One region of the Ruegeria sp. BA12 genome, then DNA from elsewhere that is predicted to be linked to it. Evidence: riboswitches for the same ligand, from Rfam matches in the RefSeq annotation. Region 1 holds a riboswitch; each other region holds the start of a gene.
What was found. A riboswitch is a leader RNA that binds a small molecule or an ion and turns the genes downstream of it on or off. The one in region 1 is predicted to bind thiamine pyrophosphate.

Region 1 (10,020 bases):
TGTTCACCCGTCTGATCGACCGCAACACCACGATCCCGACCAAAAAGTCTCAGGTCTTCTCGACCGCCGAGGACAACCAGAACGCCGTAACCATCCGCGTGTTCCAGGGTGAGCGTGAAATGGCTGCGGACAACAAGATCCTGGGTCAGTTCAACCTCGAAGATATCCCGCCTGCACCGCGCGGCATGCCTCAGATCGAGGTGACTTTTGATATCGACGCCAACGGCATTGTCTCGGTTTCGGCCAAGGACAAAGGCACTGGCAAAGAGCAGAAGATCACCATCCAGGCCTCGGGCGGTCTGTCGGATGAAGACATCGACAAGATGGTCAAGGACGCCGAAGAGAACGCGGAAGCCGACAAGGAACGCCGCGAGCTGGTAGACGCCAAGAACCAGGCGGAAAGCCTCATCCACTCGACCGAAAAGTCGATGGAAGAGCATGCCGACAAAGTCGACCCGACCACCATCGAAGCCATCGAGCTGGCAATTGCCGCGCTGAAGGACGAGCTGGAGACCGAGAATGCCGACAAGATCAAGTCGGGCATCCAGAACGTCACCGAAGCGGCCATGAAGCTGGGCGAAGCCATCTACAAGGCGCAAGCCGAAGAAGGTGAGGATGAACCTGCGGCGGCAGATGCTGCGCCGGGTGAGGACGACATTGTTGACGCCGAGTTCGAAGATCTGGACGACGACAAGCGTAACTAACGGGTAACCGGGCCAATGTGGGCCGGTCCGGTTGCCGGGCCGGCCCAAATACGTTGAGGCTGAAGGAAATACTGATGTCAAAACGCGACTACTACGATGTGCTCGGCGTATCAAAGGGCGCATCAGCGGATGAAATCAAAAAGGGTTTTCGCAAGAAAGCCAAAGAGTTGCATCCCGATCGCAACAAAGACAACCCGGATGCCGAGTCGCAGTTCAAAGAAGCCAACGAGGCTTATGATGTTCTGCGCGACGCCGACAAAAAGGCCGCATATGACCGTTTCGGCCATGCCGCCTTTGAAAACGGTATGGGCGGCGGTGGTGGTCGTCCGGGCGGCGGCTTTGGTCAGGGTGATTTCTCCAGCGCATTCTCAGACGTGTTCGACGATCTGTTCGGCGATTTCATGGGCGGTCAGCGTGGCGGCCCCGGTGGCGGGCGCCGTGCGGCGCGCGGATCGGACCTGCGCTATAACCTGCGCGTGACGCTGGAAGAGGCGTTCGCGGGCCTGCAGAAAACCATCAGTGTTCCTGCTGCCGTGGCCTGTTCGGCCTGTGACGGATCGGGTGCAGAAGGCGGAGTGGAGCCAACCACCTGTCCAACCTGTTCGGGCATGGGCAAGGTGCGTGCACAGCAGGGTTTCTTTACCGTCGAACGATCCTGCCCGACCTGTTCGGGTCTGGGTCAGATCATCAAGAACCCCTGTAAAGCCTGTGGCGGTGCAGGCCGCGTGGAAAAAGAGCGTGCGCTGTCCGTCAACATCCCCGCCGGCGTCGAGACCGGAACCCGCATCCGCCTGGCGGGTGAGGGTGAAGCTGGGATGCGCGGTGGCCCTCCGGGTGATCTGTATATCTTTGTCGAAGTGTCGGATCACAAGCTGTTCGAACGCGACAGCGTGAACCTGTATTGCCGCGTCCCGGTCAGCATGGCCAAGGCTGCGCTGGGCGGTTCGATCGAAGTGCCAACCATCGATGGTGGCCGTGGCCGCGTGCAAATACCAGCAGGCAGCCAATCGGGCCGTCAGATGCGCCTGCGCGGCAAAGGCATGCCCGCCCTGCGCGGTGGTGGTGTGGGCGACATGTTCATCGAACTGGCGGTGGAAACGCCGGTCAATCTGACTAGCCGCCAGAAGGAACTGCTGAAAGAGTTCGACGATTTGGGTGAGGATAACCACCCGGAATCAAAAAGCTTTTTCTCATCCGTCAAATCCTTTTGGGATGGGATGAAGGGCTAAGATCACTCCACCAAGTTGCTAAAAGGCCGATCCCCTTGGGTCGGCTTTTTTCGTTTTATAGGTCCAGTTTGTCCATGAACTTCGCGAAATTTGGCTCTTGAATCTTGCCACATCCCCTGAGATTGTCGCGCCAACCGTTGGGGTGCCCTGATCAAGGGGCTGAGAGGCGTGAATGCGCTAACCCATCGAACCTGATCCGGGCAATACCGGCGTAGGGAACGGTCTACACACACAGACGTTTTCCATGCTGCGTTGCCCCCTGATGATGGAGCAACGATATGGCGCATATTGCCCTGACAATTGCGGGCTCGGACAGTGGCGGTGGGGCCGGGATTCAGGCGGATCTCAAGTCGATGTCTGCGTTGGGCGTGTATGGGGCCAGCGTGATCACGGCGGTCACGGCGCAGAACACGCGGGCTGTGACCGCAGTGCATGGCATACCGCTCAACGTAGTGGCCGCTCAGATCGAGGCGGTGCTGACCGACCTGGATGTGAGCGCGATCAAGATCGGCATGCTTGCGACCCCTGAAATTATTCAAACCGTTGCCGTGGCGATCGCTGGGTTTGATGGCCCCGTCGTTTTGGACCCGGTGATGATCTCCAAATCTGGCGATGCCTTGCTGGTACAGGATGCGGTTCAGACCCTGCGTGATGTTCTTGTGCCCCAAGCGACCATGCTTACCCCGAACTTACCCGAGGCCGCTTGTTTGCTGGGCACCTCGGACGCCGAATCCCCCGATCAGATGATCGCGCAGGGGATGGCGCTGTGCGGGCTAGGGGCGCGCTCGGTATTGATGAAAGGCGGACATGGGCGCGGCGACGTTTGCCACGACGTCTTGCTTGATCCTTCGGGAGTTGTGGCAGAATTCACCGCCACTCGGCGCAATACGCGCAATACGCATGGCACCGGTTGCACCCTGTCGTCTTCGATAGCAGCCGGGCTGGCGCGAGGGCTGGGCCTGACCGACGCGGTCGCGCAGGCGCATGAGTATCTGCAAGGGGCCATTGCTAAAGCCGACAGTCTGATGGTCGGACAGGGGCATGGCCCGGTTCATCATTTCCATCGGGACTGGCCCGCGTGACGGTCTGGTCGGTCATAGGGGCCGGTGTGGCCGGGCTCGCCGTAGCCAGCGAGCTAGTGTCGCGCGGGGCGCAGGTTCAGGTGTTCGATCCCGGCGGCCCTCCGGGCCCGCATGGGTGTTCTTGGTGGGCTGGGGGTATGTTGGCCCCGTGGTGCGAGTTTGAAAACGCCGAAGAACCGGTGTTGCGGCTGGGCAAGGCTGCGTTCGAGTGGTGGACTACGCGTACTCGGGTGGAACAACGTGGCACGCTGGTTGTTGCCAACCCGCGTGATCTGCCGGATCTGCGTCGGTTCGCCCGTCGGACCGGGGGGTATACCGAGATTAGTCAGTCTGAAATTGCCGATTTAGAGCCTGATTTAACCCGTTTCACCAAAGGTCTGCATTTCACGGATGAGGCTCATCTGAACCCGCGACAGGCGCTGCGGGATCTGCTCCGCCAATTGCAGGACCAAGGGGTGGTTTTCCACCGGAAACTGGTCCCGACCCAGCTGGAGAATGCAATCGATTGCCGCGGTCTGCACGCGCGTGAGGTTTTGCACGACCTGCGCGGCGTCAAGGGAGAGATGCTGGTGATCCGCTGCCCGGACGTGAACCTGACGCGACCTGTACGTCTACTGCACCCCAGGATACCGCTGTACATCGTGCCGCGTGGGGATGGTTTCTACATGCTGGGCGCAACGATGATCGAAAGCGAAGACAGCAGCCGTATCACGGCCCGATCCATGCTGGAACTGCTCAGCGCCGCCTTTGCGCTGAACCCCGCCTTTGGCGAGGCCGAGGTGCTTGAGATCGGTGTCGATCTGCGCCCGGCTTTTCCCGACAACCTGCCCCGCATCCGGCGGCTGGGGCATACGATTTATGCCAACGGACTGTACCGCCATGGCTATCTGCTGGCCCCAGCGCTGGCGCAGGGAGTGGCCGATCTGGCGTTGGACAACAAACATTCGGAGATGGTCGATGCAGATCGTGCTTAATGGTGAATTGCGCGAGGTGCGCGCCGAAATCCTCTCGGACCTGTTGGTCGAATGCGGGTTCTCGGGGAGGGTGGCGACAGCTGTAAACGAAGACTTTGTGCCCTCGGGTCTGCGCATTGCTCAAAAGTTGACCGATGGCGACCGGGTTGAAGTCGTCGCGCCGATGCAGGGAGGCTGAGGATGAAGACCTTCTACGGAAATCAGCTGCCCAATCCGCTGATGTTGGGAACGGCGCAATATCCAAGCCCCGCCATTCTGGAACAGGCGTTTCGCGAGAGCGGCGCGGGTGTTGCCACAGTGTCCTTGCGCCGTGAATCCGGGGCTGGGCAGACCTTCTGGCAGATGATCCGCGAGCTGGGTGTGCTGATCCTGCCGAACACCGCTGGGTGCCACACGGTCAAAGAAGCCGTAACCACCGCCCATATGGCGCGTGAGGTGTTTGACACTAATTGGATCAAGCTGGAACTGATCGGCCACACTGACAGTTTGCAGCCAGATGTGTTTCAACTGGTCGAGGCCGCGCGCATACTGACCGAGGACGGGTTTCACGTATTCCCCTACACCACCGACGACCTGATCGTGGGCGAGCGTCTGCTGGCCGCCGGGTGCGAGGTGCTGATGCCTTGGGGTGCACCCATCGGGTCGGGGCGCGGGCTGAACAATGAATATGCCCTGCGCGCGATGCGGGCCGAATTCCCCGACATACCGCTGGTAGTGGATGCGGGCGTCGGCCTGCCCAGTCACGCCGCGCAGGCGATGGAGTTGGGTTATGACGCCGTTCTGCTGAATACCGCTGTCGCTCGCGCCGGAAACCCTGTGGCCATGGCCCGCGCAATGATACTGGCGATTGAGGCCGGGCAACTGGCGCATCAAGCCGACCCGATCGAGGCGCGCGATATGGCCGAACCATCAACTCCGGTAATCGGAAAGGCCTTCTTATCATGATGTTAGACCGGTTCTATCCGATCTTCGACCACTCTGACTGGTTGCGCCGGATGCTGCCCCTGGATGTGAAGCTGGTGCAACTGCGGATCAAGGATCAGCTTGATGTGATCATACGGGAACAGATCGCCCAATCGTTGGAACTATGCCGTGCCCACGGCACCGTGCTGGTGGTCAATGATCATTGGCAGGCGGCTATCGACGCTGGTTGTGAGTGGATTCATCTCGGGCAAGAGGATCTGGACGAGGCCGATCTGAAAGCCATCCGCAAGGCGGGGCTGAAACTGGGTGTCTCTACCCACGATGATGATGAATTAGAGCGTGTCCTGACCATGGACCCGGATTATGTGGCTTTGGGCCCGGTCTATCCGACGATCCTGAAAAAAATGAAATGGGAACAGCAGGGCCTGCCACGCGTCACCGAATGGAAGGCACGGGTGGGGGATATCCCTCTGGTCGCGATTGGCGGCATGAGCGTTGAGCGGGCGCCGGGCGTCTTGCAGGCGGGGGCCGACATCGTCTCGGTCGTCACGGACATCACGCTGAATTCCGATCCAGAAACCCGCGTTCGCGAATGGATCGAGGTCACGAGATGAGCCGCTATGCCCGCCAGATGATCCTGCCCGAGGTTGGACCGGCAGGCCAGACCCGCCTGTCGGCAGCGCGGGTTCTGGTGGTGGGCGCGGGCGGGTTAGCCGCCCCGGTCTTACCCTTGTTGGCCGGGGCCGGGGTTGGGCATATAACCATCCTGGACCGGGATCAGATCGCGCTATCGAACCTGCATCGGCAGACATTGTTCGCTGAATCCGACTGTGGGCGCGCCAAGGCCAAAGTCGCCGCAGAACGCTGCCGGGCGTTGAATGGTGACATCACCGTAGTGGCCGGGAATCAGGCTCTAACAAACCAGAATGTGTTAAATTTTGTCCGCGGCTCTGACATTGTTCTGGACTGCGCGGACAGTTATGCGGCCAGCTATATCCTGTCGGATACCTGTTTGTTGCAGGGCAAGCCGCTGATCAGCGCATCCGTATTGGGGCTGACAGGCTATGTCGGTGGGTTTTGTGCTGGCGCGCCGTCCTTGCGTGCGGTGTTTCCGGATGCACCGGATAGCGGCGCGAGCTGTGCAACGGCCGGCGTGTTGGGCCCTGTCGTTGGGGTGATAGGTGCCTTGCAGGCGCAGATGGCGCTGGGCGTGATACTTGGCCTGGACCCCTCGCCTTTGGGACAGTTGGTACAGTTTGACGCCCGCACGCTGCGCAACAGCACATTCAGATTTGACGGCGCACCGGAACCGGCGCACCACTTTCGATTTCTTTCCGCCAGCCAATTGACCGAAGATGATGTGATCATTGAACTGCGCACCCGGGACGAGGCCCCCGAGCCTCTTCACAGCAGGGCACGTCGGGACATTGTTGAATCCCTGAAAACAGAGCCTAACAAAGGAAGAAGAATTGCGCTTTGTTGCTCTAGTGGATTGCGCGCATGGCGGGCGGCTGAGCAAATTCAATCGGATTGGTCCGGTGAGATTGTCCTGGTTGCAGCCTCAACTACATGAGTGAATTGATACACGAGGTAAGTGGAAACCGGTGACTATCGACCAAAGGGGACTAAGGTCGTTTGGACGCGTTAACCTTTCGGAAACCGTTTCCGCGCAAATCTGAGCGCATGACTCAGGACGCCTTTGCCGAAGCCCCGATGCTGTTTGAAAGTGACGAAGCCCCGGTGGCGCCCCTGCCCTCGGGGCGATTGCCGTCCTATATCAAAGACCACCGGAAACGCCTGCGGGAACGGTTCATGTCAGGTGGATCGGCGGCGATGCCGGATTATGAGCTGTTGGAACTGGTGCTGTTCCGTTCAATCCCGCGGCAGGATGTAAAGCCGCTGGCACGGGCGCTGATGGACACGTTTGGGGATTTCAACCGGGTTCTGACCGCGCCCGAGGAACGGCTGCGTCAGATCAAGGGCGTTGGTGACACGGTGATCACCGATTTGAAGATACTTGAGGCCTGCGCCCATCGCATGGCCCGCGCGCGGGTGATGCAGCGGCACGTGATTTCAGGTTGGGATGCACTGCTGGACTATTGTCACACCACGATGGCCCATCGCGAGACGGAGCAGTTCCGGGTGTTCTATCTGGATCGCAAGAACGTGCTAATCGCGGATGAGGAACAGGCCAAGGGCACCGTCGATCACGTACCTGTCTATCCGCGCGAGGTTGCGAAACGGGCGTTGGAATTGAATGCGTCAGCCTTGATCCTGGTACACAATCACCCTTCGGGCGATCCGACCCCGTCGCAATCAGATATCGACATGACCAACCGGATACAGGACGCATGTCTGGCCCTGGGGCTGACGCTGCATGATCATCTGATCATCGGCAAATCGAATGAACTGAGCTTTCGGTCGCAGGGATATCTGTAGCGAGTTACTGAACCCAGATCTCGACCCGGCGGTTGATCTTTCGGCCCCATTCGGTGTCGTCGCAAGCCATCGGCATCGCCTCACCAAACGCATCGACTTGCAATTCAACACTATCGGGAATGGCAGTTTCCACCGCCGCCAACACCGCATTGCGCACGGTTTTGGCGCGCAGCAAGGCGATCCGCTTATTTGCAGTCGCGGCTCCGTCGCCGTCGCTGAAACCAACGAACACCAGCTTGCGCGCATTCAGCGTCCCGGCCTCAAGCTGTTGGGCCAAATGCTGGATGTTCGACCGTGATTGTGCGTCGGGGCGGGACGAGCCTGCCTCGAACCTGACCGATAGCGACAGCCGGGACATGGGTCTGAGGGTATCGACCATACGCTGCAATTCCTCCAACCCAACCTCGGGGCCACCCGAGGCCACCGCATTGGCCAGACGATCCCCCTGCAATCCGATCCGCATCATCTCGGGTTCCTGATCGACAAAACCCGCATTGCGGATCGCCTTTTGGGCTGCGTCGCCTTGGGTATAAGCCAGAAACTGCCGGGCGATACGGGGCAGGCGGCGCTTGGGGAGGTACAGGAACATGGGTGAGGTCAGCAGGTAGTCCTCGGTCTTGATCGTCTGCCGGGTGGCCATCAACACGTGACCACATCCACCGGTCAGGGGCAGTGCGCGGGCCGCGTCAGCCTCGGCCTGGCTAGCGATGCCGATGGCAAAAGGGTCCTTGGTGACCTTTTGAACCAGATCGCTGCTGCGCTCATGCCGGATAACGGCATCAGACAGAACGACACTGGCGGGTGAAAGCAGTTGATCCTCGACCCCTTGTGCCAGACCTGATCCGGCGTCGGGCAGGTGCAGCGCAATTGGTGCGTCGGGTCCACCCAAGGCGGACCAATTGTCAATCGTGCCAGAAAACACCAAGGCGAGATCCGCGGGAGAGATTTGGGGCACGGGATTGTCCGGCGCCACGATGGGCACCAACGCATCCAACGCAATAACCCGCGACCGGCGTGCGTGGTTCAAGTCACCCAAACCAGCGGCCTCGGCAGCCTCTTGCTCTGACGGGCGGATTTCGCGCAAAGCCATGACAATGTCGGTTTGATCCGCGATCAGATCGGCAAAGCCCTGACCGGTATTGCCGATATCGAAATAGAATCGGCCCAGCGGCGCGTCGCGCCCATCCTGATGAAGCTCGTATATCAAACTGTCCGGAGCGGATTGGCGGGACGTGACTGACAGCCCTTCCTGTTCGGCAAAGCCCATCAACAGGGCAGGCAACACCTTCTCGGCCATGACGGAAGAGCCTGAAAACCTCAGTTCGCCCACGAAATCGGTCAGATTGGGGCAGGCAGGGCCATCGCAGGTCACGCCCGAGCCATCCACCGTCAGCTCACCAAATTGGGTGTCGACGCGGTAGAACTCTCCGTCAAAGCCAAGCAGGGTACCTGTCACCTCGACCTTGCCGTCATGAGAGGTGAGCGTGATATCCTGCGCCTGAACGGCTGAGGAAAGTGTTGCCGAAAACAGTGCGACCGCCGCCACACGAAGAAATGTCATAGGAAGTTCTAGCCTGCCTGCGGTTTTAGTTTGCCGCGATTGTCAGGTTTTGGAACAGATTATTCAACACCAGAAACTCACCTGTTTTGGAGCAGTCTGGAAAGTTCAGCGTTAATTCGCGCGGCCGCAGTTTCCGGTCTTCGCGCAACTCCAGCGACTGGACGTGCAGGTCCGTGCCGCAATTTTCTGCCGTCACCTCAGCCTCGACCGTCAATTCGATCGAGCCCGATTGACCCGATTGCCCGGCGGGAAAGGAATAGATCTCGAGGTTGCGCGCATCGCTGAAGGTCGGTTGCGTCAGCTGAACGACACTGCCTGCGCCTTGCGAGTCAGACTGAGCCGAAACATGACCTGCATCCCCATAGCTGGCCCCAAATTCCAGCGCGTGGATCTGCAGTTCGGTCGTGCCCTGCCATTGTAATACAACGCGGGCATACTGGCTGATGTCGGGAACGTGAGTGGTGGCTACGGTCCCTTTCTGATCGTCAAGCGAGATCAGGAAGATCGCGTATTCCGACAAGGCTGGTATGGTCAGGTCCAGCGTGCCATTGGCGTCTGTCTGCTGGGTTACGGTCAGTCCACTGTGATGCACCTCGATCCGTTCATTGCCATAGCAGGGGGCCTTGATGATCAGGCGCGCGGCAGCACCGGGCACGGCGCGTGCGCGGGCGCTCAGGCTACAATCAGCGTGATCAGAGGGGGTTGACCGGCCGGGAGTCTCAACTCGTTGTGCAGAAGGGATGGCGCGAACCGTTTCCTGGGCGGGGGTCGAGGAGGTCAAGACAATGTCCTCCAGCCCGGGAATACCGGCGCCTTGATCAGCGGCCGCAAGTTCAGTGCCCTGCACGTCGTCAGACCACGCAGGAAATCCATTTTGCATCAGGTAACCAATTGCCAGCGCGCAAACGACTGTGCCGCCGGTGGTCACGTAGTTCTTTATTACAAACAAGACACCCTCCCCAGTTGAAGGAGCGAGTCGCATATTGATTCTGAATCACGGCCAATATGTGGCCGTGAGGGGGACTCAATGTGTCTGAATTACGCTGACGTCAGGTCAGGCGCCCGTGGCAGTGTTTAAATTTTTTGCCCGATCCACAGGGGCAACGG
Region 2 (10,020 bases), on a different contig from region 1:
CGGGTGGCGAAAGGGCACAGCAGAATACACCGTTTTCTGCGATAACTGTGGTGGTATCTTCCCTTGATCTCGCACTAAAAAGGCCCGAAATACCAAGTTTTTTACAAGGGCAACATTATGCAGAGCGTTCTCATCACCGGGTCAGCCGGTTTTATTGGCTTTCATCTGAGCAAGCTTCTGCTGGCCCAAGGGTACCACGTAGTGGGGTTGGACTCTCTGAACGATTATTATGATGTGTCGTTGAAAAAGGCCCGCCACGACATGCTGGCGCGCGAACCCAATGGTAAGAATTTTTCGCCCGTCATCGGCAAGGTCGAAAATCCCGGCCTGATGATGGAGCTGTTCGGGGAACATGGTTTTGACTATGTCATTCACCTCGCTGCCCAAGCTGGGGTGCGCTATTCGATCGAGAATCCGCGCTCGTATCTGGAAAGCAATGTGATAGGGACTTTCGAAATTCTGGAAGCTGCGCGGGCGCATCCGCCAAAACACATGCTGTTGGCTTCGACTTCTTCGGCCTTTGGCGCCAATACCGAGATGCCCTATAAGGAAACCCAACGCGCCGATCATCAGATGTCGTTCTACGCGGCCACCAAGAAATCGACCGAAAGCATGGCCCATTCCTATGCGCATCTGTTCGATTTGCCGATCACCATGTTCCGGTTTTTCACCGTCTATGGCCCTTGGGGTCGCCCGGACATGGCGCTGTTCAAATTCACCAAAGCGATCCTCGAGGGCAATGCGATCGATGTCTATAATCACGGTGACATGAAACGCGACTTTACTTATGTCGAAGATTTGGTTGAGGCGATCCGCCTGCTGATGGACGCCGTCCCTGTGCGCCCCGCAGACGGCAATGTTCCAGAAGGGGACAGTTTGTCACCGGTCGCCCCCCATCGAGTGGTGAATATCGGCAACAATGATGCGGTACAGCTGACCGCGTTTATTGAAGCTATCGAAACGGTCACTGGCATCAAGGCGAATAAAAACATGATGCCAATGCAGCCCGGTGACGTGCCCGCAACTTGGGCCGATGCATCGCTGCTCAGGGAATTGACCGGTTATCAACCAAGGACTTCGATCGAAGATGGTGTGGCTGAGTTTGTTAAGTGGTACCGCGACTTTTATCGTCCCAACGCGGCTGGGACCGAAAGGTAAGATGGTTAGCCTTCAGGCCTAAAAGACTGGTGGCCGTCCTCTCAGTTTTGAGATTCGGCCTCTGAAGTTCTCAAGGGTAAAAACGCAAACCGTTCCAGTACCTGGAACGTAGTTCAAAACCTTTTCCACGGTGATTGTTCCACAGGGCGATTAGGTTGCGCATCTCTCAGTCCAACTGAACGGATGCCAATTTGAGCATCCAAAAAACACTTTAACCCGGTTGTCTTTTCGTCCGTTCCAACCTACTGACAACCTCACCTCGGGGTGCGTGGCCTGCCGCGCTGAGATGCCTTTGGCGAACCCGTAGAACCTGAACCGGCTAGAACCGGCGGAGGGAAAGGTAACGGTTTCATCCACCCTTGCCCTCTCGCCGCAATGGAGGATGACATGAAACATCTGATGATTGCTGCGGGACTTCTGAGCGCAACAGCGGCTGTCGCGGCCGACAAACCTCAGCTGACCGTTTACACCTATGACAGCTTTGTCTCGGACTGGGGTCCGGGCCCGAAAGTAGAAGAAGCTTTCGAAGCAGTATGCAACTGTGATCTGAACCTTGTGGGCGTCGAAGACGGCGCGGCGCTGTTGTCGCGTCTTCGGCTTGAGGGTGAAAACACGGACGCCGATGTGGTGCTTGGGCTGGATACCGGCCTGATCGCAGCGGCCAAGGAAACTGGCTTGTTTGCTCCCAACTCGGTCAGCGCCGATTATACCCTGCCGATTGAATGGTCAGATGACGTGTTCGCGCCTTATGACTGGGGCTATTTTGCTTTTGTCCATAACGCAGATGCGGCGGCACCTGCCAATTTCCGTGAACTGGCCGAGGGTGAAACCAAGATCATTATTCAAGACCCGCGCTCGTCCACTCCGGGTCTGGGGCTGCTGTTGTGGGTCAAAGCGTCTTATGGAGACGAAGCCCCCGAAATCTGGGCCGGGCTTGCCGACAATATCGTGACCGTGACCAAAGGTTGGTCCGAGGCGTATGGCCTGTTTCTTGAGGGTGAGGCGGACATGGTGCTCAGCTACACCACATCGCCTGCTTATCACTTGATCGCCGAGGATGACGCCAGCAAAGCAGCGGCCGCCTTTGACGAAGGGCACTACATGCAGGTTGAAGTTGCGGCGAAGCTGGCCGGTACCGATCAGCCCGAACTGGCGGATCAATTTCTGGAATTCATGGTCTCGGACACCTTCCAGCAGATCATCCCGACCACCAACTGGATGTATCCGGCAGTGACCCCTGCGGCTGGCCTGCCCGAAGGGTTTGACACGTTGATCACGCCTGAGAAATCCTTGCTGTATACCCCGGATGAAGCCGCCGCCGTGCGGGATCAGGCGCTTGCGGAATGGTTGGGCGCGCTCAGCCAGTAAGCCCTTGGCCGGGTGTTGGCGCAGCGGCACTGGTTGCTGCGCTGATATTGGGCACATTGGCCGCGGTAGCCCTGCGCGCTGATACAGCGGGTGGGTTGGGTCCGGCCGATTGGGCGGCGCTGCGCTTTACGCTGGTTCAGGCGGTGTTGTCTGCGCTGTTCAGTGCCGGGCTGGCTATTCCGGTCGCCCGGGCACTGGCGCGGCGTCGGTTTCGTGGACGGTCTGCCCTGATCGCCCTATTGGGCGCCCCCTTTATCCTGCCGGTCATCGTCGCGATCCTTGGGTTGTTGCAGGTTTTCGGACGTGCAGGCTGGATTTCAGACTTTTTAGGTCTGTTTGGTTTGCCGCCGCTGCGCATCTATGGGTTGCACGGGGTGGTTCTAGCCCATGTATTTTTCAACCTGCCACTTGCCACGCGGCTGATCCTGCAGGCGTGGCAGGAAATTCCGGCAGAAAGATTTCGGTTGGCCGCGCAATTGGGGTGCGACGGCTTTGCCATGTTCCGTCTGATCGAACTGCCAATGTTAAGGCGCATTCTGCCGGGTGTTCTGGCCGTGATCTTTGCGATTTGCCTGACTAGCTTTGCCGTCGCGTTGACTCTTGGCGGAGGGCCTCGCGCAACGACACTTGAACTCGCGATCTATCAATCCTTTACCTACGATTTCGACCTTGGCCGCGCGGCGTTGCTTTCTGCGGTGCAACTGGCCTTGACCGCTGCTGCCGCGCTAGCTGCTTTGAAGTTTTCGCGTGGTGACGGGTTCGGCGCTGGATTGGATCGCGCGATACAACGATGGGATGGCGGCGCGCCCGCAATTGATGCGTGCTGGATCGGACTCGCGGCAGCGTTTCTGCTTCTTCCTTTGGCTGCCGTGGCGATCTCTGGCCTATCTGGGTTGCTCGAAATGCCTGCCTTGGTGTTCCGTGCGGCGGTGATATCGGTTCTGGTTGCCACTGCTAGTACAATTGTTTTGTTGATGCTTGCACTGCCGATGGCCATGGCCGTTGCAACCGGTCGTCACGGGATTGTTGAGCTTAGCGGTATTCTGGGGCTGGCGGCTTCACCGTTGGTGATTGGCACCGGGCTGTTCATTCTGATCCGCCCCATCGCTAATCCAGTAACACTGGCATTGCCGGTAACCGCGCTGGTGAATGCCGTCATGGCCTTGCCCTTCGCGCTACGCATTCTGGTGCCGGCGGCCTGCGACGTGGTGGCGCGACACGGGCGGCTTGCCCTGTCGCTGGACATGGACAAGATAACATTCTTTTCCCGCGTCCTGTTGCCGCGCATGCGCCCACAGATCCGCTTTGCCACGGGTTTGTCAGCCGCGCTATCGATGGGAGATCTGGGAGTTATTGCCCTGTTCGCCGATCCACAGATCGCGACCTTGCCCTTGCAGATCTATCGGTTGATGGGGGCGTATCAGATGCAAGCAGCGGCCGGGGCAGCTCTGTTGCTGTTGTTACTGTCGATAGGGGCATTCTGGCTATTGGATCGCGGAGGGCGGTTGCATGCTGAAACTTAAAGGCTGCGTAATCGAGAACGGAAAATTCTCGTTGCGTGCTGATTTTGCCGTCGAGACCGGTGCCAGTGTAGCCATTATTGGGCCGTCTGGCGCGGGAAAGTCGACACTGCTTGAGGCGATTGCCGGGTTTCGTGACCTTAAACAGGGAAAGATATTCTGGGACGGAGACCTTATATCAAACCGCGCCCCTGGCAAGCGCCCTTTGGCGATGCTGTTTCAGGATGGCAATCTATTCCCACATCTGACGGTCGAACAGAATATCGCTTTGGGCTTGCGCCCGAATGGGCGGTTGTCGGTTGATGAGCAATCTCAGGTCCAAACCGCACTAGATCGGGTTGCCCTGCCGGGTCTGGGTGATCGCAAGCCAGCCGAACTGTCTGGAGGTCAGCAAAGCCGGGTCGCATTAGCCCGGGTTCTTGTGCAGCGCCGTCAGATGTTGCTGCTGGACGAACCGTTTGCGGCGCTGGGGCCGGCACTGAAGGCTGAAATGCTTGATCTTGTGGCTGGGTTGCTGGCGGAAACCGGAACGACCCTGCTTATGGTCAGCCACGATCCGCAGGACGCGCGCCGCATTACCGGCCAGACGGTTCTTGTGTCTAACGAGCAGGCATATCCTCCTGCGCCGACCCGGGACCTTTTGGACAATCCACCGCCCAGCCTGCGCGACTATTTGGGGTAGGGACATTGGATGGAAACCTGCGAAAGGAATCTCGCAGCCCGGCGCGTAGTTGAAAGGTTTCTGCACGCCGGACTGACAGGGAGGGACCTTATTTCCGGTTGTGGAAAATGAACCCGAGGAAGTTCAGCAGCAATTGCGCCGCAAGAATCTGTGTACTTTCGGTCTGGTCATAGGCAGGGGCGACCTCAACCAGATCAATGCCAACCACATTACCGCGTTTACTGAGTCCCTGAACGATTTCCAGAACGTCATAGTACTGGAACCCGCCATGGCTGGGTGTCCCTGTTCCGGGCGCAATCGACGGGCAGAACGCGTCGATATCTATGGTGACGTAATAACGCGCACCTTCGGGGATACGATCCAAAACGCCCTCAGTTCCCAGTTTGCGCACTTGTCGTACGGAAAGGATATCTGAACCCCGCGCCCGCGCGTCGTCATAACCTTCTTTCGCGGTCGAGGACACGTTGCGGATGCCCAGTTGGGTCATGCCCGAGACATAGTCTTTTTCGATTGCCCGACGCATCGGGTTGCCGTGACCATCGGTGACGCCTTTGCGTTCGTCGACAAAGTCCAGATGCGCATCGATCTGGATCACATGGATTGGTCCGTTCTTTGCGCAATCTTCTTCAAAGGCGCGGATGCAGGGGATGTTGATCGAGTGATCTCCACCGATTGTCACCGGCAGAGCACCCGCATCGAGGATTTTCTTCACACCGTATTCGATGTTGGCATGACTTTCCTCGGTCTTGGTATGGATGATGTCGGCATCGCCCAGATCGACGATGCGCACATCGCTGGCCAAATAGGTTGCGTCATCCTCGTGGTCATAGGCACCGGCGTGGCCAAAGCTGAACAGGGTTGACGCTTCGCGCACAGCGCGCGGCCCAAACCGGGCACCGGATCGAAACTGACACCCGAAATCGAAAGGTGCACCAAGGACGGCGACATCAGCGTCGATCTTATCCCAATTCTCGACATAAGGTTTTTTGCCAAAAGTCGCGATGCCGACAAAAGGCAGGTTCAGACGACCAGATTCATAGCCATGACCCGACATGATTTCTCCGTTTCTTATGGGTTATCGGTACGCCAATTCCGGCAGGAACAGCGCGATTTGAGGGAAAGCCATCAACAGCCCGGTGACAACCAAAAGGATGATTAGAAAGGGCGGCACGCCGCGGACCACCTCGACAAAGGGGCGGCGGAATACGGCGATGGCGGTGAACAGGTTGCAGCCAAAGGGTGGTGTGGCGGCTCCGATGGCAACTTGCAGTGTGATCAGAACGCCAACCAGTACCGGGTCCAACCCACTGGCCTTGATCATCGGCGCAAAGATCGGAACTAGGATCAGGATCACCACGATCGAGTCAACGAACATGCAGCCGAGGAAGAAGGCCACGTTGATCGCTAGCAACACCACAAGCGGGCTGGCTTGTTCCAGCCCCAGCGCTGCGATGATAGTCTGCGGCACTTGGGCAAAGCTAAGTGTCCAGCTAAAGGCGGCACCGGCGGCAATCAGGATAAACACGACGGACGTGATGGCCCCTGTGGACAGGGCAATATCGAACAGGTCTCCAACCTTGATCGAACGAAAGATCACAACCTCGAGGATGACAGCATAAAGCACGCAGATTGCCGCCGCTTCGGTGGGTGAGAACACGCCGCCATAGATGCCTCCGACGATGATCGCCGGAAATCCCATCGGCCACAGGGCTTTGCGCAACGCGGTAAAGCGCTGTCCCCACCCCTCGCGAGGCAGAACTGGGATATCGTGACGGTAAGCGTACACCATGCAATAGGCCGAGAATAACACTACGATCAGCAACCCGGGCAAGATGCCCGCGATGAAAAGCTGCGAAATCGATGTCCCCGAGACCACGCCATAGATGATCATGCCGATGGATGGCGGGATCAGATAGGCCAGATCAGCGGCATTTACGATCAACCCGATCGAAAAGCTGTCGCTATAGCCCGATTTTAGCATCCGCGGCCGCATCGCACCGCCAATGGCCACCACCGTCGCCTGGGTCGACCCACACACAGCTCCGAACAAGGCGCAGGCCGAGGTGACGGAAATTGCTAGGCCGCCTTTGATATGGCCCATAAAACTCATCACAAGATCGATAAGCCGGTTGGCGGAATGTCCTCGCGTGATGATATCAGCGGCCAAAATGAACATCGGCACCGCGATCAGCGCAGCCGGCTTCACGCCCCCGATCATCTGCTGGATCAGGATTTGCATGTTCATTTCAGGGAAGTAGACGAGAAACCCCAGCACAGCCGCCGAAATCAAGGGCATTTTCATTGGAAAGCCTGCCAGCAGCAGGACGATCATTACAACCAGCATCAACTCGGTCATTTGTCCGCCTCCGCAGTATCTTGGAATTTCTTGATGGCCGACGCAGTTTCCGGATCTTCATAACTGTCAATTTCGAGGTACGAGACATAGACGTCCTCGTCAGCGAAGTTCAGGTTCCGGATCGCAGTCAGCAGGTATTGGAACGAGGCCAGTGCCAATCCGATCACCACCCAGACATAGGTCAGGTACAGCGGCAGTTGCAGCGCCGGGGTGATCCGCCCGCGCGAGGCGACTTTCTGCACATATTCAAACGCGTACCAGGCCAGCACACCCATCACGATGGCTGTGGTGGTGGCGATCACTACCATAAGGCCTTTGCGCAGTTTGACTGGCAGGGCGTCATAGATGGCTGACATTCGGATGTGGATGCCCTTGCGAGTGGCATAGCCCAGCCCCATAAAGGTGACGATCACAATTAGAAACTCGTTCAGCTCTTCCGAAAAATAGATGGATTGGTTGAACACATATCGCCCAAAGACATTGGCGATGGTGTTCACGGCCATCAGGGTGATCCCCCAGCCCAGGATCCAGATTTCTATCCGTCCGATAACGGCGTCAATCTTTCCCAACAAGCCGAAGGGAGTGGCAGTATTGCTTTGCATGGTTTCCCCCCTTTGAAAGCCCCCACGCGCAATGCGCGTGAGGTAGTTTTGAGTGAGTGGGAGGGATCAGTTGCCTGACAGTTCCGCCTGCAGCGCGTCCAGCAGTTCCTGACCACGGTCGCCTACCGTGTCGACATAGGCGGCAGAGGTGCCCGTGCTGCGCTCACGGAATGCGTCACGCTCTTCCTCGGTCAGAACGACCAGGCCAATGTCAGGTTTGGCTTCTTTGATGATATCCAGACGTTTCTGGTTAAAATCAGTGACGACGCCATCAATAAAACCGGTCATGTCGGCCATGGTGCCACGTACCAGTTGCTGACGGTCGGGGCTGAGGGTTTCAAACCAGTCCGAACCGGCAACGACGGTGGTGACAAGCTCTTGCTCACCGGCCCAGATCAGGTGGCTGGTAACTTCGTAGAACTTCATCTCTTCGATGGTCGGGATCGGATTGACCTGACCGTCAACTGCGCCGAGTTGCAGCGCGCCGAAAACTTCGCCAAACGGCAGCGGTGTCGGGCTGGCACCCATGTTTTTATAGGTCTCCAGCAGGATCGGCGACACCATTACCCGCATCTTGAAGTTGTCAAAGTCTTCGGGCGTGCGGATTTCGCGGTTGGTGGTCCAGACCTGCGGCCCTTCGGAATACATGGTCATAACTTCCAAACCACGCTGGCGGAAATCATCGTTCAGCGGACCGTAGATGGTTTCCGAGTTGCTGAGGATGTTCGAAATCGCGGCCGGATCGGATGGCAGCAAGTAGGGGAGCAGGAAAACCTGGCTTTCTGGCACCACGGTGCCAAGATTGCCAATCGATACGTTGGTGAACTGGATGACACCGTCGGCGGCCTGTTCAACCGTTTCGGTCGGTGTGCCCAGCGTGCCCATCGGATAGACGGTCACGGTCACTTCACCATCGGTGGCGGCTTCGATGCGCGATTTGAACTCCTGCGCGTAGGCATCCATGATCGAGCCCGGAATCTCTTCGATTGCGAACTTCCAATCCTCGGCCAAGGCGGCGAGAGGGGTCAGGCCCAGCAAAGCTGCTGCGGCAGTTATCTTGAGGGGACGAGAGGTCAAGGTCATGTTGGTTTCTTCCCTGTTGCCTTATTGGGTTTAGTCTTCAGGGATCAGGACAGCATAGAAAAATACACAAAAAAATATCATCTTGTTTATGTTCACATGAGGTATTTTTATGTAAATAACACCACGACTCCCGAAAGGCGGATAAGCGTTGAAACTGCTCAGAAATACTCTGCTTGAAACCTTCGTGACCGTGGTCGAATGCGGTGGGTTTACGGATGCGCAATACGCATTGGGCATTACGCAATCGGCGATTAGCATCCGAATCCGAGATCTGGAAACGGCGCTTGGCTATCGGATTTGCGAACGCGGCCGTGGTGGGTTTCGCCTGACGGAACGGGGCGAAATCGCCTATCGTAAGGCCGGAGACATCTTGCGCAGCGCCCGCGATTTCGACGCTGAATTGCTGGAATTGCGTGGGACCACTACCGGAGATCTGCGGATTGGCACCATTGATGCGGTCAATACATTGGCAGAGCTCAATCTGGCACAGGTCCTTAAGCGGTTTCTCGACCGCCCCAACGAAGTGCAGCTAGAGGTGGTCGTCGCATCACCAACTGAGTTAACACAGAAGCTGATTACCGGTGATTTGCATGTTGCAATCGCCCCCTTCCGCAATCAGGTCCCAGAGCTGACATACTCCGAACTGTGCCAGGAAGAGCATCGTTTGTACTGTGGGCAGGATCATCCCTTGTTTGACTTACCCGACGATCAGATTGATCTGGATGTAATCTCACAGCACCAAATTTGTCAGCGCTCCTACAACATTCTGGTGTCACCGGTGCTTCAGACTGCGCAGCCAAAAGCCACCGTGGCAAATATGGAAGCAATGGCGATGATGATTGAAACCGGCCACTTTTTGGGTCCGCTGCCGGTACACTTTATCAAAAACTGGGCCCACCGCGATCGACTCAGAGAGCTTGCGCCGGACAAGCTGAACTGGAACTCAACCTTTTACCTCGCAACACGGCCATCACTGGCCCATAGGAGGGCGGTTGAAATTCTGGTGCAAGACATCGTTAAATCCTGCAAGCGTGGTCAAGGGTCATAGCCGCTTAGGCATCGTCATCCACAAAGTAGATTTCGGCGAACGCTTTGGCGACGGCCTCAGTCGTCTCTTCTCGGCGGCGTTCGATGTGTTTTCGAATGGTATCGACTGCGATGCCTTCATCGCGGTCTGCAATATTTTGCATGATCATCAGGTGGCTGGGAATTTGGCTATTCGTCGTTTCAGCCCCACCATTCAAATACGCA
Region 3 (10,020 bases), on a different contig from region 1:
TGGAGCGTCTGTTCATCGACATGGGGGTCTTCAACGAAGAAAAGCCGGATACCGATGGCTCGGCCGGTTTGATGGCGCAATCCATCGGCGGCGGCGGTGGCAATGGTGGCCTGAACGTGTCGGGCGGGATTGCGCTGAGCAAGGATGGCAAGATCCCCTCGGTCACATTTGGTGTCGGTGGTTTCGGCGGCAATGGCAATGTCTCGGGCGATGTGACCGTGGATCATGCCGGATCGGTTGCCGTTGCGGGCAATTGGAAGCACGGCGTTCTGGCCCAGTCCATCGCGGGCGGCGGCGGTAACGGCGCGCTGAATGTGACCGGGCAGCTGAACTATGGCGATTCCAACAATTCCGACGGCAAAACCGACCTGAGCATCGTTGGTGGTCTGGGCGGTCATGGCGGCACCGGCGCAGATGCGGGCAACGTCGTTGTTACGCAAACCGGCAATATATCGACCAATGGCTATCACGCGCGTGGCATCTTTGCCCAAAGCATCGGCGGCGGTGGCGGTACTGGCGGGATCAACGCGACCTTTGTCGGCACCAAGGACAGTTCACCCATTGCCATGGGCATCGGCGGCTTTGGTGGCGGCGGTGGTGACGCTGGGGACGTGACCGTCATGAGTGGAACCGCCCTAGCGGCAGCAGGCACCATCACGACAGACGGTGTCGGCGCGCACGGGATCGAGGCGTCCAGCATTGGCGGCGGTGGCGGTGACGCCGGGGTAAACGCGGTTGTGGGTATCAGCAAGACCAACGGCAGTCAGAGCAACGGCGGCACGGGCGATTCAACCGACCGCAAGACACCAACCAACACGGGTGTGGATGACTCGGTAATTGCCAATTACAACAACGTGCTGGATGAGCTTGAAGGCAAAGTTAATCCAGCGGATTCTTCTGGCAACAAAACCGGCATGTCAGCTGTGGTTGCCATTGGCGGTGATGCCGGAACCGCTGGGGATGGTGGGACGGTCGATATTGACCATTACGGCGATATTCTCACGAAACAAGACAGTAGCCATGGGGTATTCGGCCAATCGATTGGCGGCGGCGGCGGTAACGCAGCCCTGAACCTGGCCTTTGCCTATGAACTTGCCTCGGACCAAACCAACAAGGGTTTTGGCCTGGCCGTTGGCGGCGGGACAGGTCAGGGCGGCACCGGGGGGACAGTCGACGTGCGCAATACCGGCGACATCACAACGCTCGGTGCGGATTCCCATGGGCTGTTCGCTCAATCCGTTGGTGGCGGTGGCGGCAACGCGGGCTATAACTCGGCCTCGACCTCGGTGGATGGCGGCAACGTCAACATTCAGATCGGCCGGACCGGCGGTACCGGCGGCAGTGGCGGTGATGTTTATGCCAGCTCGGACGGTATCATCAGCACTTCGGGCGACCGATCTTACGGGTTCTTTGCCCAATCTATTGGCAACGGCGGCGGCAATTCTTCGTCAACCTCGGTCAGCATTGGCACGCCAAAGACCGGCGACAGCAAGGGTAACAAGGCCAGCGTGTCGGTCGGTTTGGCGGGCGGCACTGGTGGTGCGGCAGGTAACGTGACCTCTGTGGTCGCGGGTATCGTGGTCACCCAGGGCGACGATGCCCATGCGGTTTTCGCGCAATCCGTGGGCGGCGGTGGCGGTAATGGCGGCAAGGCCAGCAACTCGGCCGGCGGCGGCATTTCGGCATCACTGTCCATCGGTGGCACCGGTGGCTCTGGCGGCGTAGGTGGCACGGTCGATGTCACCAGTACCGCACGGATCGCAACGTTGGGGGAACGCTCAATCGGGTTGCTGGCGCAATCGGTCGGCGGTGCAGGTGGCACCGGCGGCATGGTGCAGGCAGGTCAGGGAAACCTTGATACGATCAAATCCTTCGTTAACCCATCAACCGTGGGGACGGCAGCCTCGATCAACATCGGAGGCACTGGCGGGGACGGCATGACGTCGGACATTGTGACCGTTGTGAATGACGGCATGATCACCACGGCGGGCACGATGGCGCACGGCATCTATGCGCAATCCGTCGGCGGCGGAGGCGGCATGGGTGGCCTGGTGGAAAACCGCATCATCAACCTGCGCAAAGAGATCGGCAACACAGCGACAATTTCGATTGGCGGCAATGGCGGCACCGGTGCGATGTCTGCGGCAGTGTCGGTCACTAACCGCGATGTCATCGCAACAACAGGTGACAAGTCTATCGGTATTTATGCGCAATCCGTTGGCGGTGGCGGAGGCGACGCGCAACAGGTGCGCAACATCATCTTGGGCCGATCCTCGGAAGGATCAACGACAAACGCCATTCTGATCGGCGGAACTGGTGGCACTGGCGGCGCGGGCAGCACGGTAACCGTAGTAAACGAAACCGATGCCACGATCCTGACCGATGGTACGGAAAGTCACGGGATCTTTGCCCAGTCCATCGGTGGCGGCGGCGGTAATGGCGGCTCGACCATCTCGGTTGACGGGCGCTATGGCGGGGCCGAGGCCACTACGCGGCGGGCGCTGCAATTTGGTCTGGGCGGATCAGGCGGTACGGGTGGCACGGGCGGCAATGTCGCGGTGACCAATGCCGGTACGATCGTGACAACGGGTGCCGGTGCGCATGGTATCTTTGCCCAATCCGTCGGCGGCGGCGGTGGCAATGGCGGCAGCTCAATCACGGGGACATTGCGGCTAAAGACCGGGGACAGCAGCTCTCCGACCGCGCAGCTGAATATCGGCGGATCGGGCGGCAGCGGCAATGTTGCCGGCAACGTGGTCGTCACCAACACCGGAGACGTTCAAGTGGATGGCACAGGCGCCTACGGCATCTTTGCACAATCTGTCGGTGGCGGCGGCGGCAATGGCGGTCTGGCCGTTGCGATGGACGTGAACGACCTTAAGAACACAATGACGGGCAAATCCTATTCGAAGATCGCCATTGGCGGATCAGGCGGATCGGGTTCTGATGGAGGAGACGTCACGGTCAACCACACTGGCACAATTGTTGTGAATGCCGAAAACGGGTTTGGCATCTATGCCCAATCCGTTGGCGGCGGCGGCGGCAACGCGGGTTATTCGGTGTCGTCCCCGCTGGTCTCGGTGCTGGATTACACAATCTCGCAGGCGCTGGGGGCTCGGGAGGGATCCACCGGTTCGGTGGGCACTGTAACTGTCAATTCGACCGGAGATATTCTGGTCAATGGCGTGGGCAGCGAAGCGGTCTTTGTCCAATCGGTGAATGGCGGCGGCGGCAATACTGATGCCTCTGTCGATTTCACCACCACGACCGCTGGCGCGACCGGCTCGGTCGTCAGCAGCGATATCGCCCTTGGTGGCGACGACGTGTCGGGTATGGCGGGCAACCAGATCACGCAGGCCCATAACGGCAACATTGCCACCACAAGCGATCGCTCGACCGGCCTGATGCTGCAGAGTGTCGGTGGCGGCGGCGGTACATCCGCGACCACGGTGGATGTTCAAGACGGTGACGCTATCGACATCACCGCACGTCTGGGTGCGATTGACACGGACGACGCTGGTGGCGGAGACGTGGACGGAAGCCGGACTGGTGATGTTGGCACCGATGGCGCGTTCTCGTCCGCCGGAGCGGCGCAATCCATCGGCGGCGGCGGCGGTAAGCTTGTGCTGAACAGCAATACGGATGGCGAAGCCGGGATCGAAAAGGCCGCGTCTGTGATCCTGGGCTCTGATCCCAGCTTCAACAACGATGGCGGCGATATCGACCTTTTGCTAGACGGCAACGTGTTCACAAGTGGAGACCGATCCTTTGGCCAAAGCGTTCAGAGTATCGGTGCCGGTGGGGGCGAAGTTGTCATCTCGGGTCTTGGGCGTGCGGATGTAACGCTGGGCGCGCAAGACGATTCAACCGGTGACGGTGGTGATGTCGGCTTTGCAAATATCGGGGACATGACTACCAGTGGAACTGGATCGCACGGGTTCGTCATCCAAAGTATCGGTGGCGGCGGCGGTCTCGTTTCAACCGATATGGAGGCCAGCCGGATCACGGTAAACCTGTCTGCTGCAAATGGCGGTGATGGCGGCGATATCGGATTCTCGCAATCCGGCAACATCGTCACGACGGGCGAAAATGCGATTGGTGTTGTGGCGCAGTCGCTTGGCGGCGGCGGTGGCATGGTGGACTCGGTCTATCGCGGGGCTGCCGGTGGTGCGGGCTCTGGTGGCGCCATCGACATGACGCTTGATGGTAACATCCTGTCGGTGGGCGAGGGCGGCATCGGCGTCTTGGCACAATCCGAGGGGCGCGATGGCGCAGACGCGATCACACTTGGCTTTGACGGCGTCGTCATGGGCGGCACTGGTGAGGCGGGGTCAGTCGCATCAATCGTTGTGGACGGCGGCACCGACAATGTGCTGACCCTGTCTAAAGATACCCTGTTGATCGCCGGCAACGATCAATTGGTGAATGGGGGCGACGGCAACGAACAAATCTCGCTTGCGGGTACGGCCCTTGGCAACATGGATCTTGGCGCAGGCACTAACGGCTTTACCGTCGAAGACGGCGCGGACTTCTATGCGTTGGATACCGTCAATCTGGGTGCTGACGGCTTCATGCAGGTGAACGGTGATTTTGTACTGGGGGCCAATCTGGGTCTGGACGGAGATTTGACGGCGACGGTTGCGGCCAGTGACTTTACCTTCAGCGGCAATGTCAGCCAGACATTGAACCTGACCGGAAGCCTGGCCTTTGGAGCAACGGCAACGTCAACCTTCGACGTGTATTTCCTGACCTCTGGGGCATCGGGTGGCAACAGCGACCTGGTTAATGCCACCGGTAATGCCACCATGGGCGGTACGCTGGTGCCACTGCTGAATACGCTGGAAAGGGCCTTGCCGCTTGTCATCATCAATCCTGATGGAACAGCCGCAGACGCGGGCACGCTGATCGAGGACACTGTGGTGCTAGATTATTCCATCGGCCTGAACGGCTCCACCTCTGACGGCAGTTCGGTCGACCTGGTGATCACGCCGGATTATTCGACCCCCGGCATGAACGCCAATCAGGCGGCCATCGGGGATTACATCAACCAAGTTCTGAACGGGCAGGGATCGGCTGCCCAAGGCCAACTGTTCGCCTTGATCGGCAACATGCAGTCCGAGGCCGATGTCATCGCCGCAATCGAAAGCCTGTCGACTGCCGACTATGCCGCCGATGCCGTGGATGCGCTTTATGGCACCCGGGTATTTGCGGACACGCTGCACAATTGCGAACGGTTTACCGATTACCAGTTCGGGGATGACCCGCGCAATTGTGTCTGGTTCTCAGGCGGGCGGTCTTTTTATGACCGCGATCAGACCGGCATGTACGAAGAGTTGGACATCAACGACACCAACCTATCGGCTGGTGTCCGTCTGCCGGTTGGGGATGAGCTATTCGCCGGGTTCGCGGTAGGCTATGACGAGATGAGCCTACGGAACGGGTCGAATTACAATGCAACTGGTGATCGGTTCAATCTGGGTGCCTCGCTGACCAAATACACCGGCGCGTGGGAGTTTGCAGCCCAGCTGTCGGCCGGTTGGTCAGACTATGATACGCTCAGCGCGGGCGGGATCAGTGGTGTGTTGCCCAACGGTCAAATCGTAAGCACCGTTGGTGTCAGCGAGATCAAGCACAAGATGAACCATCAGAACCTGCGTCTCAGCCTTGCTTATGACCACAGGTTCGCGGGCGGCAGTTCCTATCTGCGCCCTGAGGTAGCCGTTGATGCCACACGTCTGGCAACCGAAAGCAATGGCGATGCAACCCTGGCGGGGGTCGTTCTGCAAGACGATAGCGAGATGATCTATTCGTTCACGCCTTCGCTGGAAATCGGAACCGAGCAAACCCTGAGTGCCTCGCAGAAGCTCCGCGCAAGTTTTCAGGTTGGTGCCATTGTCTCGTCGGATGATACCGTATCGGTCACCGCCGGGTTCAACGGAGCGAGCACCGCTGACGGTGGGTTTTCAAACACCAGCTTTGTCGGCGACGCGCATGGCTTGGTCTCGGCCCGGTTGGGGCTGTTTGCGCTGGATGACAGCAGCTTTGTCAATCTGAGCCTCGATCATTTGTTCGGAGACTCAACCAGGGCCCTGCAGGTAGGTCTTGGCCTTGGACTACAATTCTAATCGATGAGGGACAGCAGGATGAAAACTTGGATAAGCGCTTTGGGGGTCACATTGGGATTGGCAACTCCCCTTGCTGCGCAGGAAGGCGCAGCGCCGCCATGGTCGGTCAATTGCAGCAATCGGGCCGTTGGGTCCGAGTTGATCTGCGAAATGACCCAAAGCATCGTTTTGACCGAAAACAACCAAAGGCTTACGTCCATCGCATTTATAAAGGCTGCAGGTAAGGACGAGACTGAGACCGTGCTGACCCTGCCATTCGGTCTTTTGTTCTCGGAAGGGCTGGTTGCAAAGGTGGATGATGCCGAGGTCGCCCGTCTGGAGTTCCTGACATGCGAGGCACAAGGTTGTTTTGCCCGTTCGCCAGTTTCCCAGGAATGGATGTCTGCGATGCGGGCAGGTAATCAATTGCAGATCGACGCTAAAAACAGGGTCGGAGAGCCAATTTCATTTGGCTTCGATTTGACTGGGTTCAGCAAAGTATCCGATCTATTGCCCTGAGAGTAGTTTCCCTTCAATGCAAGAGCGTGCGGAGCCGAAAGGATCGGCTCCGCCGCGGTGTTTAGTTTTTCACGGGCATGTAAAGGTCGCCGCCTTCACGGAATTTGGCGGCCATGGCCTCCATCCCCTCTTTCTGCGCTTCAGTTCGAATGTCGTGGCTGATCCGCATCGAGCAGAATTTCGGCCCGCACATGGAACAGAAATGCGCCACCTTGTGCGCTTGTTTGGGCAAGGTTTGGTCGTGGAATTCCCGCGCCGTTTCCGGGTCCAGCGACAGGTTGAACTGATCTTCCCAGCGGAACTCGAACCTGGCGCGGGACAGCGCATCGTCACGACGTTGTGCGCCCGGCAGACCCTTTGCCAGATCAGCGGCATGAGCCGCTATCTTATAGGTGATAACCCCAGTTTTCACATCATCCCGGTCCGGCAGCCCCAGATGTTCCTTCGGCGTGACATAGCAGAGCATCGCACAACCAAACCAGCCAATCATCGCAGCACCAATACCGCTGGTGATGTGGTCATAGCCCGGCGCGATATCGGTGGTCAGGGGGCCAAGCGTGTAAAAGGGCGCCTCGTGGCAACACTCCAATTGCTTGTCCATGTTTTCTTTGATCTTGTGCATGGCTACGTGTCCGGGGCCTTCGATCATCACCTGACAATCCTTGGCCCACGCGATTTTGGTCAGCTCACCCAGCGTCTCAAGCTCGGCAAATTGTGCCTCATCATTGGCGTCGGCGATAGAGCCGGGGCGCAGACCATCGCCTAGGCTGAACGACACATCATAGGCCCGGCAGATGTCGCAGATTTCGTCGAAATGCTCATAGAGGAAGCTTTCCTTGTGGTGATGCAAGCACCACTTGGCCATGATCGACCCACCGCGCGACACAATACCGGTAACCCGTTTTACCGTCATCGGTACCATATGCAGGCGCACGCCTGCATGGATGGTGAAATAGTCGACGCCTTGTTCGGCCTGTTCGATCAGCGTGTCACGGAACACTTCCCATGTCAGGTCCTCGGCAATGCCGTTGACCTTTTCCAGCGCTTGATACAACGGCACGGTGCCAATCGGCACCGGGCTGTTGCGGATGATCCATTCACGGGTGTTGTGGATGTTGCGGCCGGTCGACAGGTCCATGACGGTATCAGCACCCCAACGGATCGACCAGACCATTTTATCGACCTCTTCTTCCATCGAAGAGGTCACAGCCGAGGTACCCATATTGGCGTTGATCTTGACCAGGAAATTACGCCCGATGATCATCGGTTCGCTTTCAGGGTGGTTGATATTCGCAGGGATAATGGCGCGACCAGCGGCGACCTCGTCCCGCACGAATTCCGGGGTCACATAATCAGGGATGTTTGCACCCCAATCATTGCCGTCGCGCTGTTCAACGACAGCCTCGCGCAGTTGGTTTTCACGGATGGCGATGAATTCCATTTCCGGGGTGACGATGCCGGCGCGAGCATAGGCCAGTTGCGTCACAGCCTTTCCATCCTTGGCGCGCAGAGGGCGCGGGCGCACAGGGAACTCGGGCGTTAGCCGATCACCTTCGACAAAACCGTTGTCTTCCGGTTTGATCTCACGTCCATCATATTCTTCGACATCTGCTCGAGCCTCAATCCACTTGCGACGCAGCGGCGCCAGACCTTGCCGAATGTCCGTCATCACCTGCGGATCGGTATACGGCCCTGAACTGTCATACACGGGCAAGGGTGGCTCCCCCGCCGTGGGGTGGACCGAAATTTCACGCATTGGCACGCGCACATCCGGGTGCACTGTGCCGTTTACATAGATCTTGCGCGATGCGGGCAGTTCACCGGCGGTGATTTTGGGGTTAGGGACGTTCATGTTGGTGCTCCTCAAGCAGTTCAACTTAAAAAGACACCAGATGAGTTTTGGCTTGGGGAAACGAGAAGGCAGACAGCCCCTGTTCGGAGTGCGCTTGCCCGGTATTGTGGCCTGCGCGCCCTAGCTTCCTACGCCAGTATCAACTGGGTCAGGTTCAAAGGGTCGCGTCGCCGGGCATTGCCCCGTCAGCCTCTCAGTCCCCTTGGTGGGACTCCCCTGCGTACAGGTGGTTTAGCTTGAGGTTCACGGCTTAAACAAGCACCAAAATTCATTTGTTTCAGATTTTCTCGAACGGCCGGGACCTTCCGTTCGGTGCAGCACGTCACCAGAAATACGGTCGCTATCTGATGTGCGGGCCGACCTATTCGACAGATACTCCGCACATCGACGGTAAGTTAAACGCTGTTATTTAACATAAGACGTATTATAGAAATATTGCCTCTTTTGAGGGAGAATTGTCGGAGTACGTAATTAATGAGACTTGTCTTCCCCATAATTCAACGACTTAAGATTTTCATGCATTTTGGTGGATTTCGCTGACTTGGACTTATCAAGCTTGTCTCAGACTGCAGCAATACGATCGTCGACTGCGACGCGCATTGGGAACTTCCGAGAGCGGACACAACTCGCAGACCGAAAGCTTCACAGCGTAAGGTTTTGTGCTGAACAATGTTGAGCGACTAAGTGCCCTGCCCTGATCACTTCCGGCCCTTACCGGACTTTAGTCGGTCGTTCAGCATTCTGCAGTGCGGCTCGACATTACGGACATTCGCTGCAAGTGCGCAATCAAAAGATGGGTGAATTTACAGTTTGCGGACGAAGCGGGCCTTCGTCAAATTTGCGCCAAGGTCTGCTTGTGGTGCTTCTAAACTACCGCAGGACTGCTTTCTGTCCCCGGCAAGCTGTTGGTTTTGGAGCTCCAAAAGACACCAAACAAATGAAAGAAAAGAAATCGATTTGATATTTTTGGACCATACTTTACAAAATCAGCCATGGCGAAATCAATTGATCAAACGTTAGGCATCGTAGTTTTGGTGAGCCCGCATTTCAACGTTTCGGCAACGACATCTTTCATCGATCCTTTTAGAACTGCGAATTACCTGTCAGGATTGGTGCGGTTTTCCTGGACCTATGTTTCGGAGGTTGGTGGTCACATCGAATCCAGCAGCGGCCTGGTGGTTGATACTGCTCCTTTGGCAAACGTGGTCAGGGGCAAGCCTTGGCTCGTTCTCGTAAGTACAAGCTGGACGCCTGAACGCCACGGGACACGCCAGTTCAAGGCGGCTCTTCAAAAATGGGATGCAGGCGGTGCAATAGTTGGTGGGTTGGATACGGGTGCAATTGTGCTCGCGCAGGCTGGATTGCTAAAGGGCAAAACTGCGACGGTCCATTATGAGCACATCGATGCCTTCGCCGAAATTGCACCGGACACGACGGTATCTGAGAACATGTTTGTAACAGATGGCAAGATCTTCACATGTTGTGGAGGATCAGCGGCAACCGACCTTGGTTTGAGATTTGTCCATTCCGTCGCTGGCGAAAGCA

Region 2: another riboswitch for thiamine pyrophosphate. It lies ahead of thiB (thiamine ABC transporter substrate binding subunit); the one in region 1 lies ahead of thiD (bifunctional hydroxymethylpyrimidine kinase/phosphomethylpyrimidine kinase).
Region 3: another riboswitch for thiamine pyrophosphate. It lies ahead of thiC (phosphomethylpyrimidine synthase ThiC); the one in region 1 lies ahead of thiD (bifunctional hydroxymethylpyrimidine kinase/phosphomethylpyrimidine kinase).

Annotation. Positions count from the first base shown of each region.
Region 1 is NZ_JBQFVF010000004.1:81,628-91,647, forward strand. It holds gene dnaK (molecular chaperone DnaK) at 1-704, shown strand, start outside; gene dnaJ (molecular chaperone DnaJ) at 779-1,933, shown strand; TPP riboswitch at 2,062-2,168, shown strand; gene thiD (bifunctional hydroxymethylpyrimidine kinase/phosphomethylpyrimidine kinase) at 2,212-3,015, shown strand; gene ACR0B0_RS09895 (FAD-dependent oxidoreductase) at 3,012-3,989, shown strand; gene thiS (sulfur carrier protein ThiS) at 3,973-4,167, shown strand; gene ACR0B0_RS09905 (thiazole synthase) at 4,170-4,934, shown strand; gene ACR0B0_RS09910 (thiamine phosphate synthase) at 4,931-5,527, shown strand; gene ACR0B0_RS09915 (HesA/MoeB/ThiF family protein) at 5,524-6,486, shown strand; gene radC (RadC family protein) at 6,597-7,352, shown strand; gene ACR0B0_RS09925 (phosphate ABC transporter substrate-binding/OmpA family protein) at 7,357-8,913, opposite strand; gene ACR0B0_RS09930 (hypothetical protein) at 8,939-9,862, opposite strand; gene secA (preprotein translocase subunit SecA) at 9,963-10,020, opposite strand, start outside.
Region 2 is NZ_JBQFVF010000007.1:200,467-210,486, forward strand. It holds gene ACR0B0_RS14790 (GDP-mannose 4,6-dehydratase) at 118-1,158, shown strand; TPP riboswitch at 1,409-1,513, shown strand; gene thiB (thiamine ABC transporter substrate binding subunit) at 1,546-2,526, shown strand; gene ACR0B0_RS14800 (ABC transporter permease family protein) at 2,502-4,049, shown strand; gene ACR0B0_RS14805 (thiamine ABC transporter ATP-binding protein) at 4,036-4,728, shown strand; gene speB (agmatinase) at 4,817-5,782, opposite strand; gene ACR0B0_RS14815 (TRAP transporter large permease) at 5,804-7,084, opposite strand; gene ACR0B0_RS14820 (TRAP transporter small permease) at 7,081-7,686, opposite strand; gene ACR0B0_RS14825 (TRAP transporter substrate-binding protein) at 7,753-8,769, opposite strand; gene ACR0B0_RS14830 (LysR family transcriptional regulator) at 8,918-9,817, shown strand; gene ACR0B0_RS14835 (GntR family transcriptional regulator) at 9,822-10,020, opposite strand, start outside.
Region 3 is NZ_JBQFVF010000007.1:9,033-19,052, forward strand. It holds gene ACR0B0_RS13975 (hypothetical protein) at 1-6,125, shown strand, start outside; gene ACR0B0_RS13980 (invasion associated locus B family protein) at 6,144-6,623, shown strand; gene thiC (phosphomethylpyrimidine synthase ThiC) at 6,685-8,475, opposite strand; TPP riboswitch at 8,584-8,703, opposite strand; gene ACR0B0_RS13990 (GlxA family transcriptional regulator) at 9,651-10,020, shown strand, end outside.